2 linked regions of the Rhodothermus marinus genome follow. The protein of the gene in region 2 binds, or shares a complex with, the protein of the main gene of each other region. Links are inferred from orthologs where the notes say so. Each region holds a gene or a part of one and is shown on either strand. Other genes may lie near its edges. The genes, in order: groL and metK.

Region 1 (16,258 bases), 860 kb from region 2 along the record:
GCCGAAACCAGCCGTCCGGCTGATAGGTGAGACCCAGCGCCTGGTTGAGAATGGCCGGCGAGAGCAGATCCGACACCTTGACCGGAGGCTTCCGCCCGTCGCCGAACGGATTCTTGGTGTAATTGTAGCCCGGAGCGAACTGCGTGCGCAGATCGGCCGACATCGTTGGGTTGAACAGGCTGAAAAAGCCGTCGCCCCGGTACTGGAGCGAGGCGGCCAGCCGGATCAGGTCTTCGGCCTTGCGCAGCTCCAGCGTGTCCTGTTTGACCACGCCCAGCGTCAACCGCACGTCGTAGAGCTGCCGCCACGACGGCGAAATCCGCTCGAACGTACCGTTGACGGCGCCCGAGAGCGCCAGCGCGTTCAGACCACCCTCGGCCCAGTTGCTGAAAGCCGCCTGCGTGGCCGAAAGGCGCGTGCTCAGGCTTTTCTTCCAGACAACCTGCGCCGTATCGGCCTCCTGAGCCAGTGCATTCCCTGAGATCAGCCCGACGACAAGAAAAATTATCCACCTGTTTTTAAGAAACATATCTGAACACCTCCTGCACCTGTATCCAACAAAAAAGGCTATGCTCGAAGCATAGCCTTTTTACGAAGCAACAGTACAAAAGGAAAGGCGCATCCGTTACATGGCCTTCTTTTTCTCCTGAACTTCTACGCGGATCTCCTGCGCCAGCTTTTTCAGTTCCTGCATCGCCTTACGGATGCGCGTGCCGGCGGCCTTGTTGCCCTTTTCGTAGAACTTTTTGAAATCCTGCTCCAGGCCCAGGACAAGATCGCGGAGTTGATCGAAGCGGCTCATAGGGGACCTCCTTCGGTTTTGGTTTCAGGGAACGAGCACCCATGCGTGCATGAGTGCGGTGTTATTTGTGTCCCAACTTAACACACGGCTCGTACTGTGTCAAGAAGAAAGCGCGTTGTTTCCCTGAAAAACTCCCCGTTTCACCGCTTCCGGAAGTTCCTCCAGTTGTCCGATCCAGAAATCAATGCGCTTATTTTTAAGCACTTTACCTATAGGTTCTTCGAGTTCATTGCGCAGCAGTGCGATTACGACCTCCGACATGCAGCCTCCGGCCAGCGCGCCCAGCACCTCGGCCGCCGCTGCCTCGACGATCTGCTCGGTTTCCGTGGCCACCAGCGTGGACACGACGGGCCAGACGCCCTGCCGGAGCAGCTGCGCCAGCCACGCCGTACGTCCCACCTGCAACGCGCCGGAGGCCGTGCGCCGGAGCAGGCCGCGATCGCTTCCCTGAATGCCCACGGCCGGAATCAAGAGTTCGTTCAGGCCGGCCACCAGCCGCTGATTCGTTTCCCGGATGCCGCGTTCGACCAGCCCGCGTTCGTGCGCACTCCGGACCACCAGCACCCCCTCCCGGCGTTCAGGCATGTAGCCCTCGGCCTCCAGCAGCTGCTCGGCCCGTCCGCCGCTGCCGTGCACCAGCACCATCGGTGCGGGAAGCTGCTTCAGCACCCGCGCCAGCCGCTGCACCAGCAGTAGATCTTCCAGATGACGATCGTCCAGGTACAGAATACCGATGCGCATGATCATTACCTGATTCGGCTTCCTCCTCAACGTCTCCATTTGCCTCAAAGATTCGCCTTCCGGCTCTTGAATCCGAGCGAGCCACTTCGTTCCTTACAGCAGCCGGTGGTCCGCCAACCCGTTCACGCAAGCCCCTATGCATCGCTTCAGCCATCTGCACTGCCACACCCAGTATTCGCTCCTTGACGGCGCCGCCCGCATTCAGACACTGCTGGAACGGGCTGCCGAATACGAGATCGAAGCCGTCGCCATCACCGACCACGGCAATCTGTTCGGCGTGCCGGAGTTCTATCGCACCGCCGAAAAGATCGGCATCCAGCCGATCATCGGCTGTGAGTTTTACCTGACGCCCGCCAGTCGCCACGACCGCAACGAGCGCACCCGCTACCATCAGGTGCTGCTCGCCAAAAACGAAACCGGCTACCGCAACCTGATCAAGCTCTCCTCGCTCTCCTACCTGGAGGGTTACTATTACAAGCCCCGTATCGACCACGAGCTGCTGACGCAATACCACGAAGGGCTGATCGCCACCACCTGCTGCCTGCAGGGCGAGATTCCGCAGACGATCCTGCACAAAGGCGAAGAGGCCGCCCGCAAACTTTTCGAGTGGTATCTGGAGCTGTTCGGCGAGGACTATTACATCGAGATTCAGGATCACGGGCTGCCCGAGCAGAAGAAAGTCAATGCCATTCTGCTCCGGTGGGCGCAGGAATACGGCGTCAAGGTGATCGCGACGAACGACGTGCACTACGTCGATCGCACCGACTTCGAACCGCACGACGTGCTGCTCTGCCTGCAGACGGGCAAGGACATGTCGGATCCGAGCCGGCTGCGCTTCGACAACGACCAGTTCTACCTGAAAAGTCCGGCCGAGATGCGCCAGGCGCTGCTGTCCGACATCGAGCCGCGCCTGGTCGACGAGATGATGGCCAACACCGGCGAGGTGGCCGACAAATGCCGCTTCCAGCTTCCCACCGGCAAGCTGCTCATGCCGCATTACCCGATCCCGCCCGAGTACAACGGCGACATGGATGCCTACCTGCGGGATCTGGTCTTCGAGGGGGCCCGCCGTCGCTACGGCGATCCGCTCCCGCACGACGTGGTCGAGCGGCTGGAGCACGAATTGGCCATTATCAAGAAGATGGGCTTTGCCGGCTACTTCCTGATCGTGCAGGACTTCACCACGGCCGCCCGTCGGCTCGGCGTGCGCGTCGGTCCCGGACGCGGTTCGGCGGCCGGTAGCGCCGTGGCCTACTGCCTGGGCATCACGAACATCGACCCGCTCAAGTACGACCTGCTCTTCGAGCGCTTCCTGAACCCCGAGCGCGTCTCGATGCCCGACATCGACATCGACTTCGACGACCGCGGCCGCGGCAAGGTCATCGACTACGTCGTGCAGAAGTACGGCCGGGAGAACGTCTGCCAGATCATCACCTTCGGCACGATGGGCGCCAAGATGGCCATTCGCGACGTGGCCCGCGTGCTGGGGATCCCGCTGGCCGAAGCCGACCGCATCGCCAAGCTCATCCCCGACGGGCCCAAGGTCACGCTGGCCCAGGCCTACGAAGAGGTGCCCGAACTCCGCGCCCTCAAGGAAAGCAACGATCCCCAGATCCGCAAACTGCTCCACTATGCCGAGGTGCTCGAAGGCTCGGTGCGCCACACCGGCGTGCATGCGGCCGGCGTCATCATCGCGCCCGGCCGCGTGAGCGACTACGTGCCCGTGGCCGTCGCCAAAGGCAAAGACAACGACACGGTCACCACCCAGTACGACGGCAAGTGGATCGAGGAGTTCGGGCTCCTCAAAATGGATTTCCTCGGGCTGAAGACGCTCACCATCCTGAACGACGCGCTCCAGCTCATCAAAGAAAACCACGGCGTTGAGATCGACCTGGATCAGATCCCGCTCGACGATCCGAAGACGTTCGAGCTGTTCCAGCGCGGCGAGACGGTCGCCATCTTCCAGTTTGAATCCGAGGGCATGCGCGAATGGATGCGCAAGCTCAAGCCCACGTCGATCGACGACCTGATCGCGATGAACGCGCTCTACCGGCCGGGCCCCATGGATCTGATCCCCAACTACATCGCCCGCAAGCACGGCCTCGAACCCGTCGAGTACCCCCATCCCCTGCTCGAACCCGTCCTGAAAAACACCTACGGCATTCCGGTCTACCAGGAACAGGTTATGGAAATGGCCCGCGTCATCGCCGGCTACACCCTCGGCCAGGCCGACCTGCTACGCCGGGCTATGGGAAAGAAGCGGGCTGAAGAAATGAAACGCCAGCGTGAAATCTTCCGCGAAGGGGCGGCGCGTCTGCACGGCATTTCTACCGAAAAAGCCGACGAAATTTTCGACATGATGGAGAAGTTTGCCGGGTACGGGTTCAACAAGTCGCACTCGGCGGCCTACTCCATCGTGGCCTATCAGACGGCCTATCTGAAGGCCAACTACCCGGCCGAGTTCATGGCGGCGGCGATGACCAGCGAAATGGGCGACACGAAAAAGCTGGCCGTGGTGCTCGACGAAGCCCGCCGCATGGGGCTGGAGCTGTTGCCGCCCTCGATCAACCGGAGCCAGGCGCACTTCACCGTCGAAGACGGTCGCATTCGCTTCGGTCTGGGTGCCATCAAGGGCGTGGGGCTGGGCGCCATCGAGGCCATTCTCAAAGTCCGCGAAAAGCACGGCCCGTTTCAGACCATCTTCGATCTGGTGCGCCACCTGGACCTGCGCGTCGTCAACAAAAAGGTGCTCGAGTCGCTGGCGCGCGCCGGTGCGCTCGACGAACTGGAAGGGCACCGGGCCCAGCTCGTCGAGGCGATCGACCTGGCCGTGCAGTATGCCCAGAAAGTACAGGCCGACCGGATGGCCGGACAGGCCTCGCTCTTTGGCGAAAGCGGCACGCGCACGGCCCTGCCGCCGCCCAACCTGCCGGTGGTGCCGCCCTGGTCGCGCGCCCGCTGCCTGAAGGAAGAACGCGAGCTGATCGGCTTTTACGTGACGGGGCACCCGCTCGAAGCCTATCGCGCCGAGGTCAATGCCTTTGCCACCACCACGCTGGCCGAGCTGTCGCGCACGCTGGAGGAGGCGGACGTGCCCCGCAACGGCTCGGCCAACGGACACGCAAACGGAACGGCGAACGGCCATGCGTACCGTCCCGCACGCCCGCGCCACCGCATCTGCGGCATCATCACCGAGGTGCAGCGGCGGATCGGGCGCAACGGCCGGCCGCTCGCCTTTGCCTCGATCGAAGACTTCACCGGTCAGGGCGAGCTGGTCATCTTCTCCTCGGTGCTGGAGCGCGTCATGCCCTACCTGGAAGTGGACGCCGTCGTGCTGGTCGAAGGCCAGGTGGAAGTGCGTGGCGGAAGCGTCAAGATCCTGGTGGACGAACTGTGGCCCATGTGGAAGGTGCGCGACGAACTGGTCGAGGCGCTGGTGGTGCAGCTCGATCTGGAACAGGTGCGGCCCGAACAACTCGACCGCTTCCACGCGCTCTGCCGCGAGCACACGGGTCGCTGCAAACTGTACTTCGACCTGCTCAGCCCCGAGCTGCCGGGCGGCCGCCAGCGGCTGCTGAGCCGGCGCTGCCTGGTCGAGCTCAACGATACGCTGATGCAGCAGACGCTGCGCCTCTTCGGTGCCGAGGCGATTCGCCTGGAAAGCCGCCGCCTGTCGGCTCCGGTGCGCTCGTGAACGCACTGCACACACAAGCGCCGGTAGCACGCGACGGCACTTCGCTGCGCTCCGTGCCTGACTAGAACTTATCCGAAAAACGAGGGGGAGATCTGCTAAGCCAGTGCTTTGCGTTGCATGTCAGATGCACGCGTTTGTAGTAAGCCACGAAGGCGCCAGCCGAAGTGGCGTTACCTGAAACGGCACTTCGCTTCGCTCCGTGCCTGACTACGAGCGCGTTGGTCGTGCTTCAAACTATAAACCTCACCGAAACGCTATAAAGGGTTACAGGTCGAAATCGCGAACTTCTTTGAAACTATTTTTTTTGGATAACTTCTGTGCACGGCGGCGCCATCCAGAGTGGCGCTACGCAGAAAAGCCCTTCGCTTCGTGCCTGACCACAGGCGCGCGTAGTTGGTTCGCTCCAGTATTTTGTGGGACATCATCGGCAACAAAAAAGCGGGGCTGCCGGTGTGGCAGCCCCGCTTCGGGGTTGCGGGGGTGTGTCAGGGCGCGCTTAGAAGTCCATGTCGCCGGGGCTCGGCGCCGCAGCCTTTTCCTTCTCCGGCTTTTCGGCCACGACGGCCTCCGTGGTCAGCAGCAGGCCGGCCACCGAGGCGGCGTTCTCCAGCGCCGTGCGCGCGACCTTCGTCGGGTCGATCACGCCCTGCTCCAGCAGGTTACCGAACTCTTCGGTCTGGGCGTTGAAGCCGAAGTCGCCCTGACCTTCCTTGACGCGCTGGACGACGATCGAGCCTTCCCAGCCCGCGTTCGCAGCAATCTGCCGGAGCGGCTCTTCCAGCGCCCGCTGGACGATCTGCACGCCGATCTTCTGGTCCTCGTTTTCCACCTCGACCTTGTCGAGCGCCGCAATGGCCCGGATGTAGGCCACACCACCACCCGGCACGATGCCCTCTTCGACGGCGGCACGCGTCGCGTGCAGCGCGTCCTCGACGCGGGCCTTCTTCTCCTTCATTTCGGGCTCGGTGGCCGCACCGATCTTCAGCACCGCCACGCCACCGGCCAGCTTCGCCAACCGCTCCTGCAGCTTCTCGCGGTCGTAGTCGCTGGTGGTCTCCTCGATCTGCTGCCGGATCTGGTTGGCGCGGGCCTTGATCTGAGCCGGATCGCCCTTGCCGCCGACGATCGTCGTGTTGTCCTTGTCGACGATGATCCGCTCGGCCTGGCCCAGGTAGTCCAGCGTGGCGTTCTCCAGCCGGTAACCCTTCTCCTCAGAGATAACCGTACCGCCGGTCAGGATGGCGATGTCTTCCAGCATGGCCTTGCGGCGATCGCCGAAGCCCGGCGCCTTGACGGCCGCCACCTTCAGCACGCCGCGCAGCTTGTTGACGACCAGGGTCGCCAGCGCCTCGCCCTCCACATCCTCGGCGATGATCAGGAGCGGCCGGCCGGTCTGGACCACCTTCTCCAGAATCGGCAGCAGGTCCTTCATCGCCGAGATCTTCTTGTCATGAATCAGGATGTAGGCGTCCTCCAGGACGGCCTCCATCGTGTCGGGGTTCGTCACGAAGTAGGGCGAGAGGTACCCCCGGTCGAACTGCATACCCTCGACGACCTCGAGCGTCGTCTCGGTGCCCTTGGCCTCCTCGACCGTGATGACGCCGTCCTTGCCGACCTTCTCGAACGCGTCGGCGATGAGCTGCCCGATGGCCTTGTCGCCGTTGGCCGAGATCGTGGCCACCTGCGCAATGCGGTTCTTGTCCTGCACCTCCTGGCTCATCTTGCGCAGCTCGGCCACGACCACCTCCACGGCCTTGTCGATGCCCCGCTTCAGGTCCATCGGGTTCGCACCGGCCGTGACGCTCTTCAGACCGGCCGTCAGGATGGCCTGAGCCAGGACGGTCGCCGTCGTCGTACCGTCACCCGCCACATCGCTCGTCTTCGAGGCGACCTCCTTGACCATCTGGGCACCGACGTTCTCCAGCTTGTCCTCCAGCTCGATTTCCTTGGCCACCGTCACGCCGTCCTTCGTGACGGTCGGGGCGCCAAACTTCTTCTCGATGATCACGTTGCGGCCCTTCGGCCCCAGCGTCACCTTTACAGCATCGGCCAGCTTGTCGACGCCCCGCTTCAGCGCCATGCGCGCATCCGAATTGAACGTAATCTGCTTCGCAGCCATAGTTTTCCCTCCAGGTTTGTTTTCAGCTCACCGGTTTCCGGACCACGGGTCACGAAAAAAGCGCCACGAACGACTCGCAGCGCTTACTTCTCCTCTTCGATGATGCCCAGGATGTCGGTCTCCCGCATGATGAGGTACTCCTCGCCGTCGATCGTGATCTCGGTGCCGGCATACTTGCCGTAAAGCACCTTGTCGCCCTCCTTCACGCTCATCTCGATCTTGGTCCCGTTCTCCACACGCCCGGGACCGACGGCGATCACCGTACCCCGCTGCGGTTTCTCCTTGGCCGTGTCCGGAATGTACAGACCGCTTTCGGTCTTCTCCTCCGGCGGCTCCGGCTTGATCACCACCCGATCGCTCAGCGGCTTAATTTTAACCTTCGCCATATCGCGCACCTCCATGGTTTTTTACGGTTGGTGGATGAAGCAACCCCGATCAGATTTTTTAAGGATTGATCAAGATTTGTTAGCACTCTCATTTCGAGAGTGCTAAGCCTTCAACCGATCGTTTTTCGGGCGAGTTCCTGCCGTCCGTGAAGAAATCTCAAAACAAACTGGCATAGAACGGCCAGAATGTGTAGCTTTAAAGGACACAGGGTTTATCCTTCAATTTTATAACCATGGCGTTACAATCGTCCCGCGTTCCCCTGCTGGCGGCCGGCGTCACCGGTCTGCTTCTGCTGCTGGTCTCGCTGCCGCCGTTCGTGCCGCCCTCAGTGCGGACGTTGCTCATGGCGGCCTTTGCGCCGGTGTGTCACCAACTGCCCGACCGTTCGTTCTGGATCGACGGGGTTCAGCTGGCCGTCTGCCAGCGCTGCTACGGGATCTATACCGGCCTTTTTCTGGGATCGCTGCTACTTCCACTGCTTGGCGCCGGAGCATGGTGGATTTACCGGCGGGCGCCCCTGATACTGAGCGGGGCGCTCTTGCCTCCGGCGCTGGACTGGAGCCTGCAGCTGGTGCACCTCTGGCACAACACGCCACTCAGTCGCACGCTCACCGGCCTCTGGTTCGGGCTGGGAGCCGGACTGCTCCTCGCAGCAACGCTGCGCTATGCGCCCCGGAAAACCCAACCCTGTCCGGCCTGATCTTTTGTGCAACTGTTCATCAACCAAACAGATAACGGCTTATGCAAGAGAAGCTCCCTTCCATCCTGCTGGGCGGTGCGGTCGTAGGCATCGCCAACGTGCTGATTGCCCAGATTCCGGTCGTTGGCGGCTGCCTGGCCTGCCTGCTGTACATCGGAGCCGGGATGCTGGCCGTCTGGCATTACACGAACACCTACCGGGTGACGCTTCCCGGTGGCCAGGGTGCCGTGATGGGCCTCCTGGCTGGCATTGTGGCCGCCCTGACCAGTGGCGTGCTGAGCATTCTGCTGATCCGCATCGGCGTGCTGCCCGACCCGATCGCCGCCATGGAGGCCAGCGGCCAGTTGAGCCAGATGCCGCCCGAACAGGCGGAAATGACCGTGCGTGTCGTCCGCATGTTAACCGGCCCGCTCGGTCTGCTGATCGGCGCGGTAATCGGCGGCCTGATCGGACTGATCGGCGGCGTCATCGGGGCCGCCACGTTCAAGAAAGGCCCGAGCGAAGAAGACGCGTCGGCTTCATCCGAGGTGATCTGAGCCGATCCGGGGCCGCCAGGGACGCCGCGCCCGGGGCGGTCCCAGCAGTTCGGCCAGCACGATGGCCTCGCGGACGCCCTCGCGCTGCCGCAGGCGTCCGAGCCAGAAACGCGCCCGTTCCTGACCCCGGGCGGGCTCGGCGTCCGACAGGGGACTTTCGTCGGGTTCCGGCACGCTGCTGAACGAAGTCTCCAGCGGAGGCGCCTCCAGGCTGCGAAATTCGGGCTTCCGACTTTCCAGCGTGCGCGTCTGCTCCAGGCTGTGAAACTCCTCGTCCGCGGACGCCCGCGCTTCCCGCTTCGTCTCGGGCTCCGGCCAGCGCAGGGCTTCGCGAATCTCACGCAACGCCTCCTCCAGGGCCGGATCGCGTGGCGGGGCCGTCTGTACCGGCCGCTTTTTTGTCTTCTTGCGCCCTGCGGCCAGCAGGCCGTACGTGATAAAAATCAACAGAAGGATTTCCAGCAGGTTCATCACTCCGCTCGGGCTGCGCTACAGCAAAAGCATACTAAACCGTTCGCCAATGGTTGCATGCTCTTACCGGAAAAAGGCGAACCGCATGGCTACAGGTGTCCCGATCGGCCATCCATATACCCTGCACCTGCGAATCGACGATCCCATTTTACCGCACAGGATGCTGTCCGAAAAGATCGGGCTGGAGGCGGCGCTGCTTGAGCAGTTCGATCAGGCGGCGGTTGGCGCGGGGAAATGCGTAGTGGTCCAGTTCGTTCAGCGGCACCCAGCGTAGCGGCAATCCGGCCCGGGAGCGCGGCATGCCTTCCAGAAGCGTGCAGGGGAATGCATACAGCGTCACTCGGAAGTGGGTATAGGCATGGCGCACCGTGGCCAGACAGGGCCCCACCGCCACGCGCACGCCCAGTTCTTCATGCAACTCGCGGGCGCAGGCGGCTTCGAGCGACTCGCCCGGCTCGCGCTTGCCCCCCGGAAACTCCCACAGCCCGCCCAGCAGCCCGTCTTCCGGCCGGCGCTGGATGAGCACGGCACCTTCTTCGTTGAACAGTAGCCCCAGGGCCACTTCGTAATGCGGCACCGGAGCGCGCGGCGTCTGCACCGGAAAGGCCATCGGATCGCCCATTGCCCACGCCCGGCACACCTCACGGAGCGGACACTCGCTGCAACGCGGCTGCACGGGCGTACAGACGGTGGCCCCCAGTTCCATCAGCGCCTGGTTGAACGTCCCGGGCTCCTCGGCCGAGATCAGCGCGTCGGCCACCTCCTGCAGCGCCCGACGCGTGGCCGAGGCCCTGGCGTCGTCCGCCACGGCCAGCACGCGCGTCAGCACCCGGATCACGTTGCCGTCGAGCACGGCGCGAGGCTCCCCGAAGGCGATGGAAGCCACGGCGGCCGCCGTATAGGGTCCGACGCCCGGCAACCGACGCAGCGCCTCGTAGGTGGTCGGCAACCGGCCGCCATGCTCCGCGACGAGCTGGCGTGCTGCCCGGTGCAGGTTGCGGGCCCGCGCGTAATAGCCCAGCCCCTCCCAGCAGCGCAGCACGTCGTCGAGCGAAGCGGCCGCCAGCGCTTCGACGGTGGGAAAGGCGCTGAGGAAGCGCTCGTAGTACGGGCCGGCCTGGTCGACGCGCGTCTGCTGCAGCATCACCTCTGCCACCCAGATGCGGTAGGGGTCCCGCGTGCGCCGCCAGGGCAGATCGCGCGCGTGCCGGCGATACCAGTCAATCAGCCCGTGAAACGTCTCGCGAAGGGCGGGCGTCAGACGGCCCAGATACGACCTGGACGAAGCGCGGCGGCTCATGGACAACTTCCGGCGGTTTGCAGGCAGGTGCCTGGTGTACGTCGGCCTGCTGGTCGGGTTCGGCACGAGCCGACTGCTTTACGCTCAGTCCCTCCCACTTTCCGACAGTGTGTCCCAGGCCGCTGCTTCGTTCAGGCTGGGTACCATCCGTATCCTCGACAGCGGACCGCTCTCGGCTAACGTAGTGCAGGCCACGCTGCCGTTCCGGCCAGGGGATCGGCTGACCGCCGAGCGACTGCAGGCCGGACTGGAAGCCATCGCCCGTCGCTATGCGGAGGCGGGCTATCCGCTGGCCCGTGTCATCATTCGCCAGCTCGACCAGGATCCCGCCCATCCTGATCGGTTGCTGCTGGCCCTTGTCGTGGAACCCGGACCCCGCCTGTACCTGGACCGCATTGTGCTGCGGGGCACCCGACGCACTCGTCCGGACTTTGTCGCCCGGATGCTGAACCTGCAGATCGGCCGCAGGCTACGCACTTTCAATCCGGAGCTCATGGCAGAGCGACTGGCCGCCACGGGCCTGTTTCGCCGCGTCGATCCGCCGGAGCTGTACCTGAGCGGCGACACCACGGCCGCGCTGGTCTTTCCACTGGAAGAAGCCTCGCCCGGGTCGTTCGACCTGGTGCTGGGCTACCAGCCACCCGGCGCAGGTGCCGGGGGCTTGGTGGGCAGCGGCCACCTGCAGCTTCGCCATCTTTTCGGCGAAGGCCGCGAACTGGACGTGCAGTTGGAGCGGCTGCCCGGCCGCGTCAGTCGCTTTCGGCTGGAGGTCGCCGATCCGTTCCTGCTGGGCACTGCCTTTTCGCTCCGGCTGGGTTTTGCCGGACGCCAGCAGGATTCCACCTACAACCGTCAGGATTTCCGGCTGGTGCTGGGCTACCGCTTTCCGTCCGGCCTGCAGCTAACAGGATCCTTGCGGCGCGAGACCACCCGCCCCGGTCCCGCCGGCCTGCGCCTGGAAGGTGGACAGCAGCGCATCACCCGGGGGATGGCCACGCTGTTTGGCGTTGGGCTGCGCTGGGAGCAACTGGATCACCCGCTCGCACCGCGCCAGGGGCTGACGCTGACGGTCCGGGCCGAGCGCGGCCGCAAAATCCGAAGCTCCCTTCAGGTAGCCGACGGTGACACAAGCCGGGCTCGTGAGCGCATTCGCCAGGATCGTCTTGAAGCCACGCTGCGCCTCTACAGCCCCCTGGCCGACCGACTCGTGCTCGTCGGCGGCGGCGAGCTGGCCCTGCTCCGCGCCGATCGGTACGACGTGGCGGATCTCTATCGCCTGGGCGGCGCCCGCTCGCTGCGCGGCTACAATGAGGAGCAGTTTGTGGGTCACCGGACCGTCCGCCTGCTGGCCGAAATCCGCTACCTGTTAACACCGCCGACTTTTATTTTTGGGTTTCTGGATCTGGGCTACGTAGCCACCCCGCCCCTGCCCGGTACGCCTTCCCGCGCGGACTGGCATCCGGGCTACGGACTGGGCCTTCAGCTTCAGACCGGCGCGGGGCTGCTCAACCTGAGCTACGCGCTGAACCCGGACGAGCCGCTGCTGGACGGCCGGCTTCATCTGCAACTGGTGTTTGCCCTGTAATTCCATGATCACCACCTTCTACGCGCCTCCGGAGGCCTTCCGCGACGAGTGGGTCCGGTTGCCCGAAGACGAGGCCCACCACGCCGTGCGTGTGTTGCGCCACCGTCCGGGCGATGAAGTGATCGTCGTGGACGGCGCGGGCGGCTGGTACCGTCTGTGCCTGGAGCAGGTGGACCGCCACGGCGTGTGGGGCCGTGTGCTGGAAACGCGCCGCGACGTCGGCGAGCCGCCCTACCACCTGACCGTCGGGCTGGCGCTGCTCAAGCAGACCGCCCGCTTCGAAACCTTCCTGGAAAAAGCCGTCGAGCTGGGCGTTTCGGCCATCGTGCCGCTGCTGACGGCCCGCACCGAGCGCACGCACTTTCGTCTGGAGCGGGCCCGCCGCCTGCTCATCGCCGCAATGAAACAGTGTGGACGTAGCCGCCTGCCCCTGCTGCATGCACCCCGACCGTTCGCGGAGGTGCTGCACGATCCGGCCGCGCTTCGCCTGCTCTGTCACGAGCAGCCCGACCGCCCCCGTCGTCCCCTGCACGAACTGCTTCGCCAGCCGATCGGCGATGCGCTCGTGCTCGTCGGTCCTGAAGGTGGCTTCACCAACGACGAAGTCCTTCAGGCCGAAGCGGCCGGCTTCCAGACGGTGTCGCTGGGCGCGCGGCGCCTCCGCGCCGAAACCGCCGCGCTGGTGGCCGCCAGTGCATTTCTGATCTGTCAGGACCATTGATAAAACCAGACCGGGCAAAACCATGCTCAAAAGTACGACTTCCTCCATCGAAGGACGCCGCATCACGAAGTATCACGGAATCGTAACCGGCGAAGCCATTCTGGGCGCCAACGTTTTCCGGGATCTGTTCGCCGGCATCCGCGACATCATCGGCGGGCGCTCGGCCGCCTACGAGAAAGAGCTGCGTAAAGCGCGCGAACTGGCTTTCGCCGAAATGGAAGAAGAAGCCCGTCAGCTCGGCGCCAACGCGATCGTGGGGATCGACATCGACTACGAGACGATCCAGATCGGTGGGGGCGGCAACATGCTCATGGTCAGCGTAAGCGGCACAGCCGTCACCGTGGCGTAGGCGCTTCGATTTTTGAAAGAAAATCGTCTGAACCGGCACGGCGGAGGTCCGGTCGTCGTAGTTTGGGCCGAGTCGTTGACAGACCGGACGCCACGCATGGCCGAAGAACGGACGCTGAAATCCGAGCAGGTTTTCAATGGACGCCTGCTCAAGGTATATCGAGACGAGGTGGCATTGCCGGACGGCCGCCTTTCGGTGCGCGAGTGGATCGATCATCCGGGCGCCTCGGCCGTGGTGCCGCTGTTTCCGGACGGCACCACCGTACTGGTGCGGCAGTTTCGCTATCCGCCCCGCCGCTTCTTTCTGGAGGTGCCGGCCGGCAAGCTGGATCGCCCCGGCGAAGACCCCGAAGCTGTGGCCCGACGCGAGCTGGAAGAGGAAACCGGCTGGCGCGCGCGCACGCTGGTTCACCTGGCCTCGCTCTATCCCTGCATCGGCTACAGCAACGAGATCATCCATTTCTACCTGGCCCGCGATCTGGAGCCGGGCCGCCAGCAACTGGCCGAAGGGGAATGGCTTGAGGTGGTGCGCATGCCGCTGGAAGAAGCCTTCGCCAAAGCCCGGCGCGGTGAAATCGCCGACATGAAATCGACGGCCGCCCTGTTGCTGGCTGAGGCCTTTCTTCAAAAAAACGACAAGGCTGTTGGATAAAAGACAACCCTTGCCGTATCTTTGCAGGACCGATTGCCACGACCTCAACATGCGCGGACGCTCATGTTTACGTTTCTGATTATTCTGATTACACTGATTGCGATCCTGCTGGTGCTGGTGGTGCTGCTGCAGAGCGGACGCGGCGGCGGCCTGGCCGGCATTGCCGCGGGCGGTGCTCAGCAGGTGCTGGGCGCCCGTCAGGCACCCGATATCCTGGAAAAGACCACGTGGACGCTGGCCGTCATCTTCATCGTGCTGTGCATCCTGACGAACTTCACGATCGACACGACCGAGCGTCGCGAGAGCATCATCCAGCAGCGGGCCCAGCAGGAGCAGGTGCAGCCCACCGTACCGCCGGCCGAGCAGCAGGCCACACCGCCTGCCCCCTCGGGCAACCAGCAGAACGAACAGAACTGAGTCGCAACCTTTCGGCAAAGAAGAAGGGCCGCTCTGGAGGGCGGCCTTCTTTTTTTATGCAGGCGAAGAGGGGCATACGACGACCCGTCCCCATCGCGTAAGGCGAACCACCGGGATGGCACCATCCCGCCCCGGCGCATCAGCGTGCACATTCATATCATGCCGAACGACGCCGCTCCAGATGCGCCCGTGGCCTGCCTCAGAACGGGCACCCAACAAAAAAGCGCCCGCCTTCAGAAGGCGGGCGCTTTGTGCCGCGTACGGGATTTGAACCCGTGTTACCGGCTTGAAAGACCGGCGTCCTAGACCCCTAGACGAACGCGGCAGGTACACAAAAAAAGGGGTGACCGAGGGGATTTGAACCCCCGACCTCCAGGGCCACAACCTGGCGCTCTAACCAGCTGAGCTACGGTCACCACGTCGTGGTGAGAGACTGCAATTTAGCAGAACGGCGCTTTTTTCTCAAGGATCCGGACCCGCTCCGGCATAAACTTTTGGTGGACGGACCGTGAGTCTTCATCGAAGAATCGCCACCTTGCCATAGGCGGTGCCCTCGCCGTTCTGCCCGACGGCCACGATCAGATAGACGCCCGAAGGCACCGGACGCCCGTAGCGATCGCGTCCGTCCCAGCGCACGCGGCCTCCCCGCGTTTCGAAGCTGGTCACCAGGCGGCCGTCTACCGTTACGATCCGTAGCTCGGTCGCTTCGACCAGGCCTTCAATGAACACCGTCGCGTCTTCCTCCGGCCCGACGCGCACCGGGTTCGGGTAAACAAACAGCGTCCGTACCTGTTCCGCCGGCGCGATGGCGTCGCCCTGGTAGCTGACAAGCCCGGCGGCTGTCGCCAGAAAGACGCGTCCGCTCCGCGCATCGACGGCCACGGCCTGCACCACGTCGGACAGCAGCGGGCTGTTTTCCTGTGTGAAATGTTCGGCAATCCGAAAATCGACGCCGGCCTGCTCGACCACATAGACGCCGTCGTCGGTGGCCACCCAGAGCCGGTTGGCCGGATCGACGGCCAGGTCGTTCACCGAAAGACCGCTGAGCAGGAAGGGGTTTTCGCCGGGCTGCCGCTCGGCCGCCAGCGGCCAGACGGGCACCGTGTTGGGATCGGCGGCCGCAAACGGGTTGTTGAGCACGTAAGCGAGACCTTCGGTGGTACCGATCCAGATGCGGCCGTCGCGGTCTTCGGCCAGCGCCTGCACGGATACGCCCGGCAGCCCCTGTCCGCCGCTACCCCGCTCGCTCAGGTAGCGGCAGGCGTCGTCGTCGGCCCGCGCCGGATCGTCGCCCGGATCGTAAAGAATCAGCCCCGTGTTGATCCGCAGGTTACCACGGCTGACCGCCACGATCCAGAGCTGGCCGTATTCGTCCACCAGCAGCCGCCCCAGCGTCGTACTGAGCGAGTTGATGCAGGACGGGATCGGCGCGCGCTGCCAGGTGCCGTCGGGCAGCCGCACGTGAAGCGGATGGGGTGCGGTCAGATTGGCCACCCAGAGCCGCCCTTCCGGGTCGGATCCCAGTCCCCGCACGATGATGAAGTTGCTCGTGCCGGCGGCCGGCTCCAGCGTCGAGTTGGAGGCATCGTAGAACTGCAGGGTACCGTCCGGCGAGACCTGCGCCAGCCCGTTCCCATCAGAACCTACCCAGACGTTTCCGGCCGCGTCGGCATGCACCGGCCGAAACGACGAGCGACCGCCCAGCATGGCAGGCAGGTAGGCCGTCCATCTTCCGGCAGGATCCATCCGATGGAATCCGGCCGTGCCACCGCTCGCTGCATCGGT
Region 2 (13,946 bases):
GACAGGTTGAAACAGGGCCGTCGGGACGAATTGCCCGGCCTGCTCGTAGAAGGCCTGCACGCGCACCACCGAGTCGCCCCGGGCGACGGCCACCACCTGCAGCATTAGATGGTCGGTCTCAATGCGCACATCCTGGTTCGGATCGTGGCGCACCACCAGCCGAATGGCGTCCGGATCGACCAGCCCGCGGGCGCCCAGCCGGTCGATCAGCACGGCCAGGTGCGCCCCGTCGTAATAGTCCATGTCGGCCTGCAGGAGCGCCTGCGCCGCATCCCGGAACGTGGCCGGCGGACTCAGATACAGCGCGGCGGCCATCGCCAGCCGGTCGGTGACGGCCTTTCCGAGCACGTTCTGAATCTCCATGAGCACGGTCGTCCAGAGCAGCCCGTCTTCGTAGATGTTGCAGGACTGGCGGGGCGTGTCCTCCCGATCGCAGTTCGTGTCTTCCGGGTAGCGCCCGGTGAAGGCGATGTGCCGTCCTTCCCAGATCGTCCCGTCGCCGCTGTCCCAGCGAAAGACGAAGTCCCAGTCCGTGCGGCGCACCAGACCGGCTTCGACCAATCCGCGCACATAGGAGGCCGCCCAGTAGTCGGCCCACCCTTCGTGGAGCGCGCGCCCTTCGTTGTCGCCGAGTAAACCCGGCGCTGCGTCCTCCAGCAGCGCGTGCATGTACTCGTGCCAGATCACCGTGGCGTCCTCGGCATCGTCCACGCCACCATCGCCGAAAACGATCGCGTTCTGCGAGGGATAGAATTGCGAGTTGTCCTGCTGGCCGAAGCCGTGCGGGTTCACCCGGATCGGCGTGGCCAGCACCGCCGTGCCCAGATCGAGCTGCTGCACATAGCGCTGGCTGCGGTCGATTTGGTAGTAGGCCATGACGGCCTCGAAGTGGTCGTCAGCGCGGGTATACCGGAAGGCATCGGGCGTAGCCTCGGCCGGTGGGTCGTAGGGCGTGTCGGCAATGCCCGGAATGTCGCCGGTGATGCGCACGTAAGGACCCTCGAGCCGGTAGAGGCCATCCCCGCCCTGCGTGATGTCGGGAAGCGTGACGACCAGCCGCTCGGCGTTCAGCTCGGGCGTGTCGGCGTCGTCGTTGTCGGCGTAGGCGCCGCCGTAGGGGACGCCTGCCGTCGCCAGCGGATCGGGATCGAACACCATCCCCTCACCCGCGACCAGTCCCACCGGCAACGGTGCGGTAGGCGTCCACGCTGCCGTCGCCTTTGCCCGGGTCGCCTTCGCAGGCCGCTCCTGGACGGCCTGACTTCGCACGTGCAGCAACTCGCCGCTGCGGGCATCGACCAGCACGGCCCACTCGTCGGGCCGATCCTGCGGCCAGAGCACGAAGTGCCAGGCCAGGCGTGGCGGCTCCGCGGGCCATACGACCAGCTCCGGCGTGGTCGTCGGTGCCTCGGGCTGCGCCAGGCGGCGCCGCGCTTCGTTCAGCGCCGCGGTTGCCGAAAGCCGTGGCGTCGGATCAAAACGGGCGGCGTAGGCCTCCAGCCGGGGGTCGTAGCCGCTGAGCACCAGCGTAGGCCGGCCCTGGCGGTTCAGGTTGACCTGCACGTAGCGCCCGTAGACGGGAAGGCCGGCCAGCGTCTGGCGGAAGCGTACGTGCATGGCGTAGGGCGTGGTGCGCACGCGGTCCACGGCCAGCGTGCGGTCGGGCTGCCGCCAGCCGAAACGCACCGCCTCCATGCGGAGATAGGCGCGGGCGGTGGCATCTGCGCTTCCCTGCCAGGCCACCGGGGTGCGCACGCGGTAGCGCGCCTGCCAGCGTCCCGTAGTCGGATCGATGCGTCCTTCGGGAGTCGCCTTCGTGGCCGGAGCCTGCAACACCTCGCGCCGGGGTTGCGCCTGCAATCCGGAGACGCCCGCCTCCACCAGCAACGCGATCAGTACAATCGCCCGGAACCGGCCGTTCATCGAAAAGCCCGTGCACTTCGGTTCAGGCAAAAGGTAACAAAAAAAGGGCCGCCTCGCAGCGGCCCCTCGAAAAGCCTGTGCCGGCTTTGTCAGGCATAGCGTGAAACGGCCTGCTTGAGTTCTTCGACGCGGTCGAGCGCCTCCCACGGAAACTCCGGACGTCCGAAGTGGCCGTAGGCGGCCGTGGCCCGATAGCGCGGCTTGAGCAGATCCAGATCCCGGATGATCGCGGCCGGCCGCAGATCGAAGACCTCGCGCACGGCCTCCACCAGCACTGCATCGGGCACGACGCCCGTGCCGAACGTGTTCACGTCGATCGAGACCGGCTCGGCCAGACCGATCGCATAGGCAATCTGCACCTCCACCTCGTCGGCGAGTCCGGCGCCCACGATGTTTTTGGCCACGTAGCGGGCGGCGTAGGCACCCGAGCGGTCCACCTTGGACGGGTCCTTGCCGCTGAAGGCCCCACCGCCATGCGCCCCTTTGCCGCCGTAGGTGTCCACGATGATCTTGCGGCCGGTCAGCCCCGTGTCGCCGTGCGGCCCACCGATGACGAAGCGGCCGGTCGGGTTCACATGCAGGATAAGCCGGTCGTCCACCAGCTCGGGCGGGAGCACGCGCGGCAGCAGAATCTCCCGGATGTCTTCGCGAATGCGCTCCTGCGTGACGTCTTCGGCGTGCTGGGTCGAGACGACCACCGTGTGGATGCGCCGGGGTGTGCGTCGGTCGTCCTCGTACTCGACCGTCACCTGGCTTTTAGCATCCGGGCGCAGATACGGCATCAGGTGTGGCTCTTCCTTGCGGATGCGGGCCAGCTCACGCACGAGCCGATGCGCCAGCATGATCGGCAACGGCATCAGCTCGGGCGTCTCGCGGCAGGCGTAACCGAACATCATGCCCTGATCGCCCGCGCCCTGCTCGCCGGTGGGCGCCCCATCGACACCCTGACGGATGTCCGGGCTCTGCTCGTGGATGCTGGAGAGCACGCCGCAGCTGTCGGCATCGAAGCGAAGCCGCGGATCCGTGTAGCCGATTTCGCGGATGACGTCCCGGGCGATCTGCTGCACGTCGACGTGCGCGCGCGTGTAGACTTCCCCGGAAAGCACCACCAGTCCGGTGGTCACCAGCGTCTCCACGGCCACGCGGCTGTGCGGGTCCTGCGCCAGCATCGCGTCCAGAATGGCATCCGAGATCTGATCGGCGATCTTGTCCGGATGCCCTTCGGAGACCGACTCGGAAGTAAACAGGTAGGCCATCGAAGCTCCCTCAAAGGTTTAGCTGCAGCCAAATTCTTTTTAAAGCGAGCCGTTAACGCCCCGTTTGCTTACAGGGTTCAACGCTTTATGTGAAGAACGATTCCACGGAACCCCTTGATAAGGTTGCACGTTGGCGGGCTTCGTCTGCAGCACCACGTTGCCCCGCAAGCCGTGGTGTTGTATTTTGGGATGATTTACGAGCTACGGGCCTCGGCCCGCACACTCTCGACAGCAAAACCGCGGATCAACCAAGGAGGCGTAGCACTATGGCCACCAACGACATCGAAGCCAAGGTGAAAGCCATCATCGTGGAGAAGCTCGGCGTCGACGAGGCCGACATCACGCCGGAGGCTTCCTTCACGAACGACCTCGGGGCCGACTCGCTCGACACGGTCGAACTCATCATGGAATTTGAAAAAGAATTCGACATCACGATCCCCGACGAAGAGGCGGAGAAGATTGTGACGGTGGGCGACGCGATCAAGTACCTGAAGGAAAAGATCGGCCAGGCCTGATCGAGCCTCTGTTCCGAGCCCGGCGGCACCCGATTGCGCGATGCGCCGGGCTTTTCTGTACCTGTCCGAACCGGAAACGATCATGGCACAGCGACGACGCGTTGTGGTCACGGGCATGGGCGCCCTGACGCCCATCGGGCTGAACGTCCCGGACTTCTGGGAAGCGCTGCTGCAGGGCAAAAGCGGGGCGGCCCCCATCACCCGCTTCGATCCTACCCCGTTCGATACGCACTTCGCCTGCGAACTGAAGGGGTTCGATCCGCTGGACTACATGGACCGCAAAACGGCCCGGCGCCTGGACCCCTTCGCCCAGTACGCGCTGGTGGCCACCGACGAGGCGCTCCGGGATGCCGGACTGGATCCCGAAAAGCTCGCCGCTTCGGAAAAAGACCGGATCGGGGTGGTCTTCGGCAGCGGGATCGGCGGCATGCAGGTGTTTCAGGAGCAGACCGCCCAGTATCTGCAGCGGGGCGCGCGCTTCATCTCGCCGCTGTTCATTCCGATGCTCATTCCCGACATCTCGGCCGGTCACCTGGCCATCCGCTACGGCTTCCGCGGCCCCAACTACGCCGTCGTCTCCGCCTGCGCCACGGCCAACCACAACCTCGGCGACGCTTTTCTGCTCATTCAGCGGGGCATGGCCGACGTGGTGCTCTGCGGTGGCAGCGAGGCGCCCATCACCGAAATGGCACTGGGCGGCTTCAACGCGATGAAGGCGCTCTCCACCCGCAACGACGACCCGGCCCGGGCCAGCCGTCCCTTCGACGCCACCCGCGACGGGTTCGTCATGGGCGAAGGCGCCGGGGCGCTGGTGCTCGAAGAGCTGGAGCACGCGCGCCGACGCGGCGCCCGCATCTACGCCGAGGTGCTCGGCATCGGCATGTCGGCCGACGCCCACCACATCACCGCCCCGGATCCCGAAGGCGAAGGGGCGGTCCTGGCCATGCAGGCCCTGCTGCGCGACGCGAACCTCCGGCCCGAAGACGTTGACTACATCAATATGCACGGCACGTCCACCCCACTGGGCGACGTGGCCGAAACGAAGGCGATCAAGCGCGTCTTCGGCGAGCACGCCTACCGGATGAACGTGTCCTCAACGAAGAGCATGACGGGCCACCTGCTGGGCGCGGCCGGCGCCGTCGAGGCCATCGCCACGATCCTGGCCATCGTACACCAGACCGTACCGCCCACCATCAACTTCGAGCACCCCGATCCCGAATGCGACCTGAACTACACGTTCAACGCGCCGCAGCAGCGCCCCGTACGTGTGGCGATCAGCAACGCCTTCGGTTTCGGCGGGCACAACACGGCCGTGGCTTTCGGCCGCTACGAAGCATAGCCGTTACTTGAAGACGATTTCGTCGATCAGCGGCGCGCCCAGCGCTTCGTTCAGGCGGGCGCGCCACTGCTCCCGCTGCAGGTGCAGCGTATGGCGCCAGGCCGCCGAGGTCAGGCGCACGTAGAGTTTGCGATCGCGCACCCAGGCCGAATCCGTCACCCGATTGATCCGGGGGCCGGCCAGCGCCGCCCAGGTTTCGATGATGTGCACGGCGTCGATGCGCCCGCGCAGCCCCCATCGTTCGATGACTTCTTTTAAAATTTGTCCCAGCGGCTGTGGTCCGGATAGCATAGGCGGGTGCGGGGAAGAGTTTTTGCAATAAGGTAGCCGCCCGCATGGATTCTGTCCAGTCGAAAATGCAAAAAATCCGAGTTTGCCGTATGCGTCCCTTGCTGCTCTGCGCGTGGTTGCTGACCCTGGGCCCGGGACTGCTCGAAGCCCGGGCGCAGTCGGCCGACACGCTCCGTCTGACGCTGATTCAGACGCTGCAACGCGCGCTCGAAGTCAGCCCCGACCTGCAGGCCGTCGAAGCCCGACAGGATTTCGCCGAAGCCCGCTACGATCAGGCCCGCGCCAGCCGCTTCCTGACGCAGTTTCAGCTCCAGACCGCCCACGCTGTGGGGCCGGGCCTCAAGATCCCTGAAAACAACACCTTTTCCACCGAAGCCCTGTACCTGAATCCCGAGGTGCGCAACGACTGGCGCAACGTGCGGCCGTTCAACCAGCTCGAAATCCAGCTCATCCAGCCGCTGTGGACCTGGGGCGAACTCAGCGGCCAGATCCGGGCCGCCCGCTACGGCACCGAGGTCGAGGCCGCCGGCACGCGCCAGAAAGCGCTGGAAGTGGCTGCCCGCACCGGCGAGCTGTACTTCAGCCTTCAGCTCACCGAAGCGCTGCTCCGTCTGGCCCGCGAAACCGGCGAAATCCTGGACCGCGCCAAGGAAGAGGTGAACCGTCTGCTGCAGGAAGGCGACCCCACGGTGGACGACGCCGACCTGTTTCAGCTCCGCATCACCGAGCAGGAGTACCTGCAGCGTGTCGTCGAAGCCGAAGAGCGCCACCGGATCGCCCGCTCGGCGCTGGCCCGTCAGCTCCTGCTGCCCGATAGCGTGGTGATCGACCCGGCCGAAGGGCCGCTGGCGCCCCTTTCGTTCACGCTCCAGCCACTGGAAACCTACCTGGAACTGGCCGAAGCCAACCGCCCAGAGATCCAGCAGGCCCGGGCCGGACTGGCCGCCCGCGAAGCCCTCGTGGATGTGGCCCGCTCGGACTACTACCCGAAGCTGTTCCTGGGCATCTCCGGCCGCTGGACCTACACGGCCGGCCGCTACCGCCAGCCCAATCCGTACATCAGCGATCCCTACCTGGGCGAAAGCCTGCGGGCCGGGCTCGGCTTCCGGCTGAACCTGAACTTCGGCCAGACGCGCGCCCGCGTCGAGCAGGCCCGCGCCCAGCGCAACGAAGTGGCCTACCAGCTGGAAGCCGCCCGCCAGCTCGTGCGCTTCGAAGTCGAAGAAGCCTACCGCAACGTCCGGATCGCACAGGCGGCGCTGGAAGCCCGCGACCGGGCCCTGACCATCAGCAAGGAATGGCTGCGCACCGAACAGATCAACTTCGACCTGGACCTCGGCGACACCGAAAACCTCGTGCGGGCCGTCCGTGAAAACCTCGAACTGCAGGCGCGGTACTACGAAGCTGTCTACAATTACAACCGGGCCGTGCTGCGCCTGCAACGCGCCGTCGGTGTGCTCGACCTGAACGTGCGGCGCGGCACGCTTGTTGAATAAATTCGCAACACCTGATTCGCCAACAACCTGCTGCGATAATGAACACCCCGAAACTTCTCGTGCTGCTGCTGATCGGCCTGCTGCTCGGTAGCTTTTCCGTTGCCCGGGCGCAGTCCAGTCCCGAAGCGCAGAAACTCCGCCAACTGCTGGAGTCGCGCGACCGCCAGATCAAAGCGCTGCTCGACGCCGGTCCGCTGACGTCCGAACGCCGCGAGCAGCTCAAAGACCTGATCAACGGCGTCGTCGACTTCGAGACGATGGGCCGGCTGGCACTGGGTCCCTTCTGGAACGACCTGACCCCCGCGCAGCGACAGGAGTTCGTCGAGGTCTTCAGCGACATCGTGCGCGAGCAGTCGCTCTCGGACCTGGACATCTACCGTGCCCGCGTGCGCTACGACCGCGTCGAGGTGCAGGGCGACAGCGCCCGCGTCGTTACCACCGTCACCTACAAGGAAACGCCCACGCAGGTGGTCTATCTGTTCACGCGCCGCGACGGCCAGTGGAAGGCCTACGACATCATCATCGACGAGGTGAGCACCGTCGAAGGCTACGCCCGCTCCTTCCAGAGCGTGATCCGCAAGCGGGGCTTCGACGCGCTCATGAACAGCCTCCGGAAAAAGCAGGCCCAGCTGGCCCGCTCCAGTTCTTCGTAAAACGAAAATTTCAAATCTTTGCCGAAAACCCGGCGCCTTTCGTATCGTTGGGTTGAGACCCCGGGTCTTAACCTTAACGTAATGGCCGGTCCGCTTCAGGAGGGATACGTACTGCACACCTATGGCGCCGAGCGCTACGTGCGCCATGCGGTGGCTTCGGTAATCACGCTGCGGCGGCACGACCCGAACCGGCCGGTGGCGCTTTTCTGTCCGGACGAGCACCGGGCGCTGCTGGAACGGCACGGGCTGGATCGACTCTTTCAGGTGATCGCGCCGCTGCCCGAGGCGCATCGCTCCATCGTCGGTTTCAAACACCATCTACACCGGTTCATGCCCTTCGACCGGTGCCTGTTCGTCGATGCCGACATGATCTGGTGCCGCAATCCCGATCCGCTCTGGCAACAACTTGCGGCCTTTCCGTTCACGGCCACCGGCCTGGAGCGTGCCGACTTCTTTTTCGGCGGCCCCAAAGGCCTCGGCGTGGTACTCGATGTGCTGCTGGATCGCCGGCGCCGGACGCTGCGCCGCTTCGGCCTGACCTATCTGCCGCGCGTGCAGGCCGGAATGATCTACGCGCAGGATGCGACGCTGACGCGCACCGTCTGCGAACTGGCCTCGGAGTTTCTCGCCCGCCGCCACGAGACGCACTTCCGCAGCCGCCTCCACGAAGGCCGCAGCGAGGAATCCTGTGAGTGGAGCCTCGCCATGGCCATGAGTCGGCTGAACCTGCCCGTTTTCCCCTGGTTTGCCGGCCAGAACAGCCCGCAACTGGATTACATCGACGACCTGACCTCCCACGACCCCGACTTCAACCGGGTAACCTGCCGCTACTACACGGACCGCTTTGTGTATTCGCTTCGCGGGATTCCATCGCCGTTTCTGCGCCGGTTGCTGCTGAACCTGTTGACGCGCCTGCCGGGACGCGGCGACTACATGGAAGTGACGCCCTTTGCCCTGCACTTCGGCTGGCTGCACCAGAAGCAGCCGTTTTATGCCTTTGCCGAAAAAGTCTGGGCGGAGCTGACCCGCACGCCCGAAACGATCCCGCTACCGGACGGTGAGCAGATGCCAGAGCATGACGGTATGGCCGGTGTAGAGCCCCCGGCTCAGCCCGAACAGCACGGCAAGGAGTAGCCAGCATCCGGGGTGCAGCACGGCCAGCACCGCACGCAGCCAGCCCGGTCCTGCCACCACCTGCGCCACGTCGCGGAGCGTTCGCACCAGCGCCCAGCCTTCCACGAGCAGCCATAGCGCCAGCAGGACGTGCCCGGTCCCGGCATCCGGCTTCAGGCTGAGCGCGGCGATCATCAACAAAAAGAGCGGCCACCGGGGCATGTGCGCCAGCGTCCAGGCCTGCACGAAGCCGGTGCGCCGTCCCCATCGGCTGAGCAGTCGCACCCCCAGCGCCCAGCCTCCCAGCAGCACGAGACTCCCCGGCACCACGAGGAGCAGCACAGAGGGCGTCCGAACAGCTTCAACGATCGGCGTTGCCAGTTCCGGCGGAAGCAGTCCGACCAGCCAGGCGGCGGCCGGACTTTCCCGAAGCATCGCGGCCGTGACGGCCAGCGTGACGCCCAGCGCCACCCCTTCGGCCAGTCCCAGCACGCTCAGCGCCCCCGTCGGAAGATCACGGCCGTACTGCACAGCCTCGGCATAGAAGCCGTGTGCCCGGAAGTAACGCGCTCCCAGCAACCGAAACAGCGGCGAGAGCCGGTAGCTCAGCACCAGCAGTACGATCGGCACCCATCCGACCAGCACCGCCCAGGGCCAGGAATCCGACGGAGAACGCCCGGCCGGAAAGGCAAAGACCGTTTGCGTTCCCGCAAATACGCCACGCACCACATCAAGCGCCGGTCGCGCCCGCCCCTGCTGATCGTGCAGGCCATAGGCTTCCACAAACGGGCGATCCAGGTGCAGCGCTGGCCGCCGACGCTCGACATCCTGCCAGCGGTAGACGAACACCCACCCCTCAAAAGCCCCCTGCAGACGGTTCAGATGATGCTCCAGATAGCGCGCCTGCCATTCGGGCGAGTGCGGCACGCGCAGGCCACGGAGCGTATCGGCCCGGACCCAGGTGCCCAGCCGCCCGAGTCCGACAGGCACCGTCGGATGCGCCTGCTGCCAGCGCCGGAGCAGTTGCAGGGGATCTGCGGCATCGCGCGCGTCCAGCAGCACAAAATCCACCGCCTTCCCGCACCGATCGCCCTCGATGAAGCGCGTCTCGTAGTACACCTGCAGGTCCGGACGCGCCCGTCGCACGTCATCCCGCAGCGACTCGAAGTAGGCGCAGGCTTCCGGATCGGCCGTGTCGGCCAGCCGGGCCAGCCCGACGGCCCGCACCGAGGGGTGCCCGGCAATCTGCGCCAGCAGCCTGCGCAGCATTTCCCGGGCTTCAGGCCAACGCCGTCGAAGTTGCCGGGCCGGCTCTTCCGTGATCGGTAGCTCAACGAAAAGCGCAAGCCCCAGCGAGTCGGCCGCCGTCAGCAACCACGCCGGCACCGAATCCGTCTCCAGCCGCAGCGCTTCGGCGCCAGTCTGTCGGATGTGCTGCCACTGGTGCAGTGCCTGCACCGTGTCGTCCGGAAGCCGCCACACCAGCCCCCACGTCTGGGCCCTTACGCCTGAAAGTCCGGATATTCCGAGCAAGATCAGGAGCCCGATAGCCAAAGCTTTAGAAATAATGACAGAAAAAATGTTTGGCTTCAAGGTTACAAATTCGTTATCCGGGCGCTTGCCGTTTCAACACGTGCATTGTATCTTAAGGCGCATTCAGCGCCGTTCCCGGAAAATACGGCACAATCCTTTCTTCTCGAAACAGCGATCCCGTTATCTAAAACCAAACCGTACCATCGCCATGAGACACGCAGCTTTACTGCTGACCGCCCTCTTTTTTGTGACCGCTGCAAAGGCGCAGGTCCCCTCGCCGGTTACGTTTGAACTGGGTCCCCGCGTCGGTTATGACATCGGGGGAGATGTAGAAGAGGCCTTTGTGGGCGTCGATGCCCGGCTGGGCGTCATGGTCCTGCCCATCGACTTCCAGGCCACGTTCGACTACTACTTCATGGAAGAAAATGTAACGTTCTGGCAACTGGGTCTGAATGCCCTGCTGGGCTTCGGGCCGGGTCTTGTCTTTACGCCCTATGTGGGGGCCGGCCTGGGTATTGCTCGTACGTCGGTCAGTGCCGACCTGGGCGACTTCGGCGAATTCAGCGCCAGCGATACCGACACCGGCATCAATCTGATCGGCGGTGCCCGCTTCGGCGTTGGTCCGATTCGGCCCTTCGTACAGGCGCAGGTTACCGTCCTGGGCGATGTCGATCTGGTGACGATCGCCGGCGGGTTGCTGTTCAAATTCGGGCCCTGAGCCTAAACGGATCGTTTCGGAGCAAAACCAGAAAGGGCCGCGTCTGACTGGACGCGGCCCTTTTCTGTTAGCAGCCTCATCGGCCGCCCGCTGAACCACAACCCCTGCAGGTCGGGGCAACCTGCAGTGTACGGACCGTGCTCGTCGGTCCGGTGGTGGGGTGCTGCGCACCCGCCACCCGTCGGGCTGGCCGTCCGGGTCCGGCCCGGCCTCGGCCACCGCAATGCACGGGCAATCTCGGAAACGTCGGTGTCATCTGTATGTCACCGATGTCGCGGGCGAGGCGACCGATCACGCGGCCGCATCAGTCCAGCATCTTGCGCAAAAAAGCCGGCGTGTCCGGATTGTCCTTCCGGATACGTTCGCCCCGCTCCCGGAGTTCGTCCGCCTGCAGCCGGCGGATGTTTCCCAGGCGTTCCCCTTCGGCCGGCGTCGTGCCCGGAATGACGCGCCGTTCGAAAGCCGGCGTGTCGAGCCGCTTCAGATTCTCCTCGCCTTTGTAGTTGATGTACGGGTCTTCGGGCTCGAGCGGGACGGTCCGGCGACGTCCCACCGTCTCCGGCCGCTGCTCGCGGTCGAAGCCGGTGGCGATGACCGTCACGCGCAGATCGTCGCCCATGTTATCGTCGATCACCGTACCGAAGATGACCTCCACGTCCTCGCCGGCTTCCTGCTGGATGATACGAACGGCCGTGGTGGCCTCCCGGATACCCAGCGACCGGCCGGCCGTGATGTTGACCAGCACGTTCCGGGCTCCGGCGATCGATAGCCCGTCCAGCAGCGGGCTCGAAATGGCCGCAATGGCCGCCTTTTCGGCCCGGTTCTCGCCCGAGGCCACCGCCGAGCCCATGATCGCCGTGCCCCCGTTCTGCATGGTAGTCTTCACATCGGCGAAGTCTAGGTTGATCAGGCCGTGCACGGTGATCAGATCGCTGATGCCGCGCGTGGCGTTGTAGAGCACCTCGTCGGCCTTCGCAAAAGCTTCCAGCAGCGTGGTATTCTCGTCGGAAATGTCGAGCAGGCGCTCGTTCGGGATGACGATCAGCGTATCGACGTTTTCCTTGAGCAGGGCAATACCGTCGAGGGCGGCCTTCATGCGCTTGGGCCCCTCGCACTCGAAGGGTTTCGTGACGATGGCCACCGTCAGGATGCCCAGCTTCCGGGCGATGGCGGCCACCACGGGCGCACCGCCGGTACCCGTGCCGCCGCCCATGCCGGCCGTGATGAAGACCATGTCATAGCCTTTGAGCGCCTGTTCGATCTCCTCACGGCTTTCCTCGACAGCCTGCGCGCCGACGGCAGGTCGGGCGCCGGCACCCAGGCCCTTGGTCAGATTGCGTCCGACCTGAATCTTCACGGGCGCCTTGTTGGCGGCCAGCGCCTGGGCATCCGTGTTGATCGCGATGAAATCGACACCCTGGATGCCCCGCTCCAGCATGTTGTTGATGGCGTTGCCGCCACCACCGCCGATCCCGACGACACAGATCTTCGCTTCCGGATGCGCCGAGTCGTCGAACGCGAAGCGCGAACTGATGGACTGTTCCATGACTCCCCTCAATTTTTGGTTGTGGTTCAGCTTGTTTATTCCTCAGGCGCCGGGGCGAGCATCCCCGTCGCCATCGTGCCCCGACTACAGTTCGTTGAACCAGGCCTTCATGCGGCTGGCGATCTTGCGCAACAGCATTTCACCCGGCATCGATTCGCCAGCACTCCGGGCGTGGACCTCCTGGCTCAGACCGGGCGACCCGATCAGTTCGGGTCGCAGGCCGTAGAGGACCAGCCCCACGGCCGTGGAAAACTTCGGATCGCTCACCTCGGCCACCATGCCGCCCGAAATCCCCATGGGCGAACCGATCCGGGCTTCCATGCCGAGCACGTCGGCCGCCAGTTCGGCCGTGCCCGGAATGAGCGCGCCGCCGCCGGTGAGCACCACACCGGCCGCCAGATGCCGCGCATACCCGCTCCGCTTGATCTCGATGGCCGCAATCTCCAGAATTTCCTCCATGCGCGGCTGAATGATCTGCGCCAGCGTGCTTCGGCTGATGCGCTTTTCAGGTCGCCCGCCGATGCCCGGAATGGTGATCTCCTCGTCCTCTTCGATCAGATCGACCATGGCCACCCCGAAGCGGCACTTGAGCCGCTCGGCCTGGTCGCGCATGATCCCCAGCCCCTTCCGGATGTCGTCGGTCACCTTGTTGCCGGCCACGGCAATCACGCCGGTGTGCCGGATCGTGTTGTCCTCGAAGACGGCGATGTCGGTCGTGCCGCCACCGATGTCGATCAGCGCCACGCCTATTTCTTTTTCGTCCGGGTGCAGCACGGCAAACGACGAAGCCAGCGGCTCGAGCACCAGGTCGGCCACCTCGTAGCCGGCCTTTTCGACGCAGCGATACACGTTTTTGGCGGCCGACACCAGCCCCGTGATGATGTGCACATTGGCCTCCAGGCGCACGCCGCTCATGCCCACCGGATCGACCACGCCGTCCTGTCCGTCCACGATGAACTCCTGCGGGATGACGTGCAGGATCTCCCGGTCGGCGGGCAGCGCCACATGCGTGGTGTCTTCCAGCAGCCGCTCGACGTCGCGCCGCGTGATCTCGCCGTCCCGGTTCGAGATGGTGATGACGCCGCGGCTCTGGAAGCTCTGGATGTGATCGCCGGCAATGCCCACGATCACCTGGCGCACCTGGATGCCGGCCGTCCGCTCGGCCTCGTGGAGGGCCGCCTGCAGCGAGGCCACCGTCTTGTCGATGTTCACCACGACGCCCCGGTTCAGGCCGTCGGACTCGGCCACGCCGACGCCCAGAATGTTCACCCGATTCGCCTCGTCGGCCGAAGCCACCACGGCACACACTTTCGTGGTGCCGATGTCTACGCCCACAACAATGCGCTCATTCATGGCCCATCGCAGATTTTTGGGTGGACGGATGCGCCTCCTCGCGCACCACGATCTGATTCGCAAAACGCAGGTCGATCAACGAAAACGTCTTGTGTGGTTGCGTCAGCACCGCCTGTTGCCAGAAAGCCACCAGACGACGCAGCCGCCGCTCGAAGTCTTTCCGGCCCAGCCGAACCGGAACGCTGTGCTGTCCGGCTGCCGGCGTCGTGT

What was found.
Region 1: the proteins of metK (region 2) and groL are in contact, whole or in part, in a cryo-EM structure (PDB 8P4O), measured with the Escherichia coli proteins. The link is inferred for Rhodothermus marinus from one-to-one orthologs.

The regions. Positions count from the first base shown.
Region 1 is NZ_AP019797.1:2,429,181-2,445,438, forward strand. The notes cover bases 5,046-8,031. They hold groL (chaperonin GroEL), read right to left. Parts: upstream 7,357-8,031; coding sequence 5,734-7,356; downstream 5,046-5,733. Other genes in these bases: dnaE (DNA polymerase III subunit alpha), read left to right, coding at 5,046-5,237; groES (co-chaperone GroES), read right to left, coding at 7,440-7,757; GYH26_RS10510 (DUF2085 domain-containing protein), read left to right, coding at 7,976-8,031. Also shown: GYH26_RS10480 (DUF3078 domain-containing protein), read right to left, coding at 1-529; GYH26_RS10485 (histone H1), read right to left, coding at 626-802; GYH26_RS10490 (hypothetical protein), read right to left, coding at 902-1,543; more of dnaE, read left to right, coding at 1,680-5,045; more of GYH26_RS10510, read left to right, coding at 8,032-8,443; GYH26_RS10515 (hypothetical protein), read left to right, coding at 8,485-8,979; GYH26_RS10520 (hypothetical protein), read right to left, coding at 8,962-9,450; mutY (A/G-specific adenine glycosylase), read right to left, coding at 9,599-10,750; GYH26_RS10530 (BamA/OMP85 family outer membrane protein), read left to right, coding at 10,749-12,335; GYH26_RS10535 (RsmE family RNA methyltransferase), read left to right, coding at 12,340-13,056; GYH26_RS10540 (heavy metal-binding domain-containing protein), read left to right, coding at 13,079-13,405; GYH26_RS10545 (NUDIX domain-containing protein), read left to right, coding at 13,502-14,056; preprotein translocase subunit SecG, read left to right, coding at 14,120-14,473; GYH26_RS10565 (ligand-binding sensor domain-containing protein), read right to left, coding at 14,990-16,258.
Region 2 is NZ_AP019797.1:3,290,900-3,304,845, forward strand. The notes cover bases 1,097-3,948. They hold metK (methionine adenosyltransferase), read right to left. Parts: upstream 3,180-3,948; coding sequence 2,013-3,179; downstream 1,097-2,012. Other genes in these bases: GYH26_RS14415 (T9SS type A sorting domain-containing protein), read right to left, coding at 1,097-1,923; GYH26_RS14425 (acyl carrier protein), read left to right, coding at 3,446-3,694; fabF (beta-ketoacyl-ACP synthase II), read left to right, coding at 3,735-3,948. Also shown: more of GYH26_RS14415, read right to left, coding at 1-1,096; more of fabF, read left to right, coding at 3,949-5,033; GYH26_RS14435 (DUF721 domain-containing protein), read right to left, coding at 5,037-5,324; GYH26_RS14440 (TolC family protein), read left to right, coding at 5,414-6,820; GYH26_RS14445 (MlaC/ttg2D family ABC transporter substrate-binding protein), read left to right, coding at 6,859-7,473; GYH26_RS14450 (hypothetical protein), read left to right, coding at 7,555-8,607; GYH26_RS14455 (hypothetical protein), read right to left, coding at 8,521-10,140; GYH26_RS14460 (outer membrane protein), read left to right, coding at 10,328-10,837; cell division protein FtsZ, read right to left, coding at 11,142-12,383; cell division protein FtsA, read right to left, coding at 12,468-13,736; GYH26_RS14475 (cell division protein FtsQ/DivIB), read right to left, coding at 13,729-13,946. UniProt on the Escherichia coli protein: Catalyzes the formation of S-adenosylmethionine (AdoMet) from methionine and ATP.